Regions from separate parts of the Mesorhizobium sp. NZP2298 genome, predicted to be linked through region 2. Evidence: riboswitches for the same ligand, from Rfam matches in the RefSeq annotation. Region 2 holds a riboswitch; the other holds the start of a gene.
What was found. Region 2 has a riboswitch for S-adenosylmethionine ahead of EB231_RS34165 (O-succinylhomoserine sulfhydrylase). Riboswitches for the same ligand answer to the same signal wherever they lie in the genome.
Positions count from the first base shown of each region.

Region 1 (3,408 bases), 1.8 Mb from region 2:
CGATCCTGAAAGTCTGCAACTTTGCGGGGTCATGCGCTCAGCCCTCTTGCGCGGGCCGCCGAGCCGATGAAGCCGTTGATGGCGGCGAACAGTTCCGGCTCGTCGAGCAGGAAGGCGTCGTGGCCGCGATCGGTCTCGATCTCGACGAAGGACACCGAGGCGCCGGCGGCGTTGAGCGCGTGCACGATGGAGCGGCTCTCCTCGGTCGGAAACAGCCAGTCCGAAGTGAACGACACCAGGCAGAAACGGGTCTTGGTGCCGGCAAAGGCATCCGCCAGCCTGCCGCCATGATCGGCGGCGAGGTCGAAATAGTCCATCGACCGCGTCATGTAGAGATAGGAGTTGGCGTCGAAGCGGTCGACGAAGGTCATGCCCTGGTGGCGCAGATAGCTTTCGATCTGGAAGTCGGCGTCGAAGCCGAAAGTCAGGTGGTCGCGATCCTGCAAATTGCGGCCGAATTTTCGATGCAGCGCGGCTTCCGACAGATAGGTGATGTGGGCCGCCATGCGCGCCACCGCCAGGCCCTTTTCCGGGCGCTTGCCATGCTCGAAATATTTGCCGCCATGCCAATCCGGATCTGCCATGACGGCCTGCCGGCCAACTTCATGGAAGGCGATGTTCTGCGAGGAATGGCGGGCACCCGTGGCGATCGGCAGCGCTGAAAAGACACGCTCGGGATAGCTCGACGCCCATTCCAGCACCTGCATGCCGCCCATCGAGCCGCCGAGCACGCAGAACAGTTTCTCGATGCCGAAATGATCGACCAGCATCTGCTGCGCGCGCACCATGTCACGGATGGTGATGACCGGTAGGTCGAGCCCATAGGGCTTGCCGGTGGCGGGATTGGTCGAGGCGGGGCCGGTGGAGCCGAGGCAGCCGCCGATGACATTGGAGCAGATGACGAAGAAGCGGTTGGTGTCGATGATCTTGCCGGGGCCGATCAGCACTTCCCACCAGCCCGGCTTGCCGGTTACCGGGTTGGTGTTGGCGACATGCTGGTCGCCGGTCAGCGCATGGCAGACGAGAATGGCATTGGAGCGGGCATCGTTCAGCGTGCCATAGGTCTGGTAGGCGATCTGGAATGGCGACAAAAGCGTGCCGGCGTCGAGCTTGAGCGGCTTATTGGGCCCGAAGCGCAACACCGGGCTCGACGGCTGGTCGGCCTCGTTGTTGGTCTTTCCTGCGCGCAGAGCGGCCATTCACGTACTCACTTGCTGCATCGTGCCCGACGAAAAATCGCCGCCGACGCGTTTTGTCCGGCCGGCCGCGGACAATAAAAAACCGGCATTGCCTTCGCAAAGCCGGTTACGTCACGCAAACGGCCCTTTAGCGAATTGTTTAACGTGGCTGCAAGCCGACCGGCCAAATCACCACGGAACTGTCATTGTCCTTCTAGAACTCGCCCGCCTCGCCGTCAATGCCGGAGGCTGTGCCGGCGCTGGCCCCACCGCCGCCTCTCGACATTGCCGTCCATGGCTTGTATTTCCGCTGCGGCCTCCGGATGGAGGCATTTTCGACGGATTTTGCAAAAATGAACCACACACCGGATCAGGCACGTCCAACCCCGCGCGCGGGCATCATGGACATAGACGCCTACGTGCCCGGCAAGAGCACGGCGCCGGCCGGTGTCGCCAAGGTCTACAAGCTGTCGTCGAACGAGAACCCGCTCGGCCCCTCACCTAAGGCGATCGAAGCCGCGCGTGAGGTTGCCGCCAAACTCGACATCTATCCCGACGGTACCGCCAAACGGCTGCGCGAGGCGATCGCCGAGGTGCATGGGCTCAATGCGCAGAATATCATCTGCTCGAACGGTTCCGACGAGATTCTGGGCCTGCTGGCACAAACCTATCTCGCGCCCGGTGACGAAGCGATTTTCACCGAACATGCATTCATGGTCTACAAGATCTACATCCAGTCTGCCGGCGCCGCGCCGATCGCGGTCAAGGAGACCGACGAGCGTGCCGATATCGATGCGATGCTGGCCGCCGTCACGCCACGCACGAAAATCGTCTTCCTCGCCAATCCCAACAATCCGACCGGCACCTATGTGCCGTTCCAGGAGGTGCGCCGCCTGCATGCCGGCCTGCCGCGAAACGTGCTGCTGGTGCTCGACGCGGCCTATGCCGAATATGTCCGCCGCAACGATTATGAAGCCGGCATCGAGCTGGTCGGCAGCGCCGAGAACGTGGTGATGACGCGTACCTTCTCCAAGATCGGCCTTGGCGGGGCGCGGATCGGCTGGATGTACGGGCCGATGCACATCGTCGACGCCATCAATCGCGTGCGCGGCCCCTTCAACGTCAATGCGACGGCGATCGAGGCTGGCATCGCCGCGATCCGCGACCGCGCCCATGTCGAGCGCAGCGTGGCGCACAACGAGACCTGGCTCACCTGGCTGACCGCAGAGATGACCGGGCTCGGACTGCGGGTGACGCCCAGCGTCGGCAATTTCCTCCTCATCCATTTTCCCGACGACCAGAAGCATTCAGCGGCGGCGGCGGACGATTACCTGACCGCGCGCGGCTATATATTGCGGCGTGTTTCCGGCTACGGCTTCCCCAACGCGCTGCGCATGACCGTTGGCACAGAAGAGGCCAATCGCGGCGTCGTCGCCGCGCTCGCGACATTCCTGAAAAGCTAGAACGCCCGAAAGCTGTAACGCCCGAAAGCTGTAACGACATGACATCACCGATGTTTGAAAAGATCGCGCTGGTCGGCATCGGCCTCATCGGCTCGTCGCTGGCCCGCGTCATCCGCCGCGAGGGCCTTGCCGGCCACGTTGCCATCTCGACCCGCAGCACGGCGACGCTGGCGCGGGCGCAGGAGCTTGGGCTGGGTGATTCCTACACGACCGATGCCAAGGAAGCGGTCCGCGATGCGGATCTGATCATCGTCTCGGTGCCGGTCGGCTCGTCCGGCGCGGTGGCGCAGGAGATCGCGCCGGCGCTGAAGAAGGGCGCGATCCTCACCGATGTCGGCTCGACCAAGGCCTCCGTCATCGCGCAGATGCAGCCGCATGTGCCTGACGGCGTGCATTTCATTCCCGGCCATCCGCTGGCGGGTACCGAAAAATCCGGTCCGGATGCGGGTTTCGCCGACCTGTTCGACAATCGCTGGTGCATCTTCACGCCGCTGCCGGGCACCGATCCGGACGCGCTGGAGAAGCTGTCGGAATTCTGGCGCCGCTGCGGCGCAAACATCGACACGATGGACCCGCAGCATCACGACATGACGCTCGCCATTGTTTCGCATCTACCGCACATCATTGCCTACAACATCGTCGGCACCGCCGACGATCTGGAATCGGTAACCAAGACGGAAGTCATCAAATATTCCGCCTCCGGCTTTCGCGACTTCACGCGCCTGGCCGCCTCCGACCCGACCATGTGGCGGGACGTGTGCCTGCAC
Region 1 is NZ_CP033365.1:1,705,035-1,708,442, forward strand. Features, by position in the region: gene metX (homoserine O-acetyltransferase MetX) at 30-1,199, opposite strand; SAM riboswitch at 1,307-1,384, opposite strand; gene hisC (histidinol-phosphate transaminase) at 1,532-2,641, shown strand; gene EB231_RS08305 (prephenate/arogenate dehydrogenase family protein) at 2,680-3,408, shown strand, end outside.
Region 1: it holds a riboswitch for S-adenosylmethionine, as region 2 does, so the genes downstream of both, metX (homoserine O-acetyltransferase MetX) here and EB231_RS34165 (O-succinylhomoserine sulfhydrylase) in region 2, are expected to answer to the same signal.

Region 2 (3,408 bases):
AATCCGCTGGAGATCGAAAAGCCGGTAAAGGTGGCGGTGAAGGCGCTGTAGGACAGGACCGAGATTTTGGGGAAGGCATGAGACGCATCCGGCCGAGCCTCGCGTTCACAGGCATAGTGCTGGCGCTCGCCTGTTTCTACTCGACCGCTTACGCTGCCGGAAAATGCAGTCCAAAAACCTACCGTGAAGCCCGATCGGCAATATCAAGCCGCCTTCTAGCCACCGGATACTCAAATACGCAGGTGAACTTTCTCATGCGCAATGCGGATCGCATGACATCCGCGTTGCGCGCCGACGAGTTGAACGACAGCGGCCAGGCTTGCGGCATCGACTCCGCGAGAGCGCATGTCCTTGGATGCCTCAACAGGCAATTGTTCCCATTGGGTGCGGGCTCAAGCTCTCCGCTTGATGAAACGAAGCAGACCAAGGGGCAGGAAGCGTCTGACCGTGCGAGAGCTACTCTTTATCGGCCATTTCCATGCCTGCCTCGGCGCTGCGGAAGAATATCTTTTCCGCCACTGACATAACCAGGGAGGATCACCGCGCGGCGCGGAAATGCTTGGACAGCTTCAGGCCTTGCGCCTGATAGTTGGAGCCGAGATCGGTGCCGTAGAGAGCCTGCGGCCGCTTCAGCATGTGCTCGTAGACCAGCCGGCCGACGATCTGGCCGTGGTCGAGGATGAAGGGTACCTCGTGGCTGCGCACTTCGAGCACGGCCCGGCTGCCGGTGCCGCCGGCCGCCGAATGGCCAAAGCCCGGGTCGAAGAAGCCGGCATAATGGACACGGAATTCGCCGACCAGCGGGTCGAACGGCGTCATCTCGGCGGCATAGAGCGGCGGTACGTGCACCGCTTCCTGGCTGACGAGGATGTAGAATTCGTCGGGATCGAGCACCAGTTCGCCGGCCCCGCTCTTGTGGATCGGTTCCCAGAAATCGACGACATCCTGCGCCCCGCGCTTGTCGACATCGACAAGGCCGGTGTGATGCTTGCCGCGATAACCGACCAGACCCTCCTTGTCGCCATTGAGATCTATCGACAGCGCGATGCCGCCGCCCGAAATATTCGGCGGCTCGGTGGCGACCAGCATCTCGGCACGGTGCAATTCATGCAGTTCGCCCTCCGAGAGCAGCGCGTTGCCGGTGCGGAAGCGTATCTGCGACAGGCGCGAACCGGTGCGCACCACGATCGGGAAGGTGCGTGGGCTGACTTCCAGATAGAGCGGACCGTTGTAGCCGGCCGCGATCTTGTCGAACTCGTGGCCACGGTCGGTCATGACACGGGTGAAGATGTCGAGCCGCCCGGTCGAGCTTTTCGGATTGGCCGAGGCGGAAATCTCCGGCGGCAATGCCAGGCTCTCGAGCAAGGGCACGATGTAGACGCAGCCGGTTTCCAGCACCGCGCCGTCGGCAAGATTGATCTCGTGCAGCTTAAGCCGGTCGAGCTTCTCCGAAACCTTGTGATTGGGGCCGGGCAGGAAGGAGGCACGCACTCGCCAAGCCCGCTCGCCGAGTCTCAGATCGAGGCTGGCCGGCTGGATCTGGTCGGCATCGAGCGCGCGCGGCGACTTCAGCGCGCCAGACTGGAACAGCGCCGAAATGTCCTGATCGGGAAGAATGCCCGTCTCTCGCAAGGCTTCGCTCCTAGAGGCAGGCTTTGTCGAACCCGCTTGGTACAAACCTCTTAATGAAGCCGGCAATTGACGCAAGCGTGGGACGGGTCTAAAGGGTCGTTATCCCGTGGTGATTTGGCCGGTCGGCTTGCAGCCACGTTAAACAAGTCGCTAAAGGACCGTCGGGCCGCAAGGCCGTATGGACCGGTTGCGACTTTCGCGGCCGGTTTTTTTGTGTCTGGAACAAAGCGATGAGCACCAAGAAGCGCAACTGGAAGCCTCAGACAGCCCTCGTGCATGGCGGAACCCTGCGTTCCGGCTTCGGCGAAACCTCCGAAGCGATGTACCTGACGCAGGGCTATGTCTACAAAACGGCGCAGGCGGCCGAAGCCCGGTTCAAGGGCGAGGAACCGGGTTTCATCTATTCGCGCTACGCCAATCCGACCGTCGACATGTTCGAAAAGCGCATGTGCGCGCTCGAAGGCGCGGAGGATGCGCGCGCCACGGCATCGGGCATGGCCGCGGTCACGGCGGCCCTTCTGTGCAGCGTCAAGGCCGGCGACCATATCGTGGCGGCGCGCGCGCTGTTCGGCTCCTGCCGCTGGGTGGTCGAGACGCTGGCGCCGCGATACGGCATCGAGGCCACGCTGGTCGACGGCACCGACATCGCCAATTGGGAAAAGGCGGTCAGGCCCAACACCAAGCTCTTCTTCCTGGAAAGCCCGACCAACCCGACACTGGAAGTGGTCGACATCGCCGCGGTTGCCGCGCTTGCCAACTCCATCGGCGCACGGCTTGTCGTCGACAATGTCTTTGCCACGCCTTTGCAGCAAAAGCCGTTGCAGCTTGGCGCGCATATCGTCGTCTATTCGGCGACCAAGCACATCGATGGCCAAGGCCGCTGTCTGGGCGGCGTGATCCTGTCGGACAAGAAGTGGATCGACGAGAACCTGCACGACTATTTCCGCCACACCGGTCCCAGCCTGTCGCCCTTCAATGCCTGGACGCTGCTGAAAGGCCTGGAGACACTGCCGCTGCGCGTGCGCCAGCAGACGGAGAGCGCCGGCAGGATCGCCGACTTTCTCGCCGAACAGCCGCAGATTGCTCGCGTCATCTATCCCGGCCGCGCCGACCACCCGCAGGCCGATATCGTCAAGAAGCAGATGTCGGGCGGCTCGACGCTGATCTGCCTCGATGTGAAGGGCGGCAAGCAGGCTGCCTTCGCCCTGCAGAATGCACTCGACATCGTGCTGATCTCGAACAACCTTGGCGACGCCAAGAGCCTGATCACCCATCCGGCGACGACGACGCACAAGAATTTGAGCGACGAGGCCCGCGCCGAACTCGGCATCGGGCCTGGTACGCTGAGATTGTCGGCCGGCCTGGAAGACACCGACGACCTTCTGGAAGACATCGCACAGGCGTTGAAAGCCGCCAAATAGCAGGCCGTCCAGGCAGCGTCGCCTGCGGCGGGTTCAAGCGCGCGACGGTGCCTCTTCAAGTTCGGCGGCCTTGGTGCCGATGGTCATCGCATTGCCGCGCCAGTCGACGGCGCCACCGAGCCAGCCGCGTGCCCACATCGCCGGCAGGATCAGGTCACGCATCACGATCGCCGCGACCATGCGCGGCGACAGGTACCAGCCCTTGGACCAGGCCAGTGCACATTCCGGGAGGTAGAAGGCCGCCAGCACGGCGACGGCAGTCAGCGGCAAGCTGAAGCCGACGCCTGCCGCCGCAACCAGCGCAAGCAGCAGCGGCACCACCGCGCCAGTCAGGATTTCGGGCGCGAAGAACAGC
Region 2 is NZ_CP033365.1:7,205,687-7,209,094, forward strand. Features, by position in the region: gene araD1 (AraD1 family protein) at 1-51, shown strand, start outside; gene EB231_RS34160 (2'-deoxycytidine 5'-triphosphate deaminase) at 538-1,632, opposite strand; SAM riboswitch at 1,729-1,806, shown strand; gene EB231_RS34165 (O-succinylhomoserine sulfhydrylase) at 1,863-3,053, shown strand; gene EB231_RS34170 (ceramide glucosyltransferase) at 3,087-3,408, opposite strand, start outside.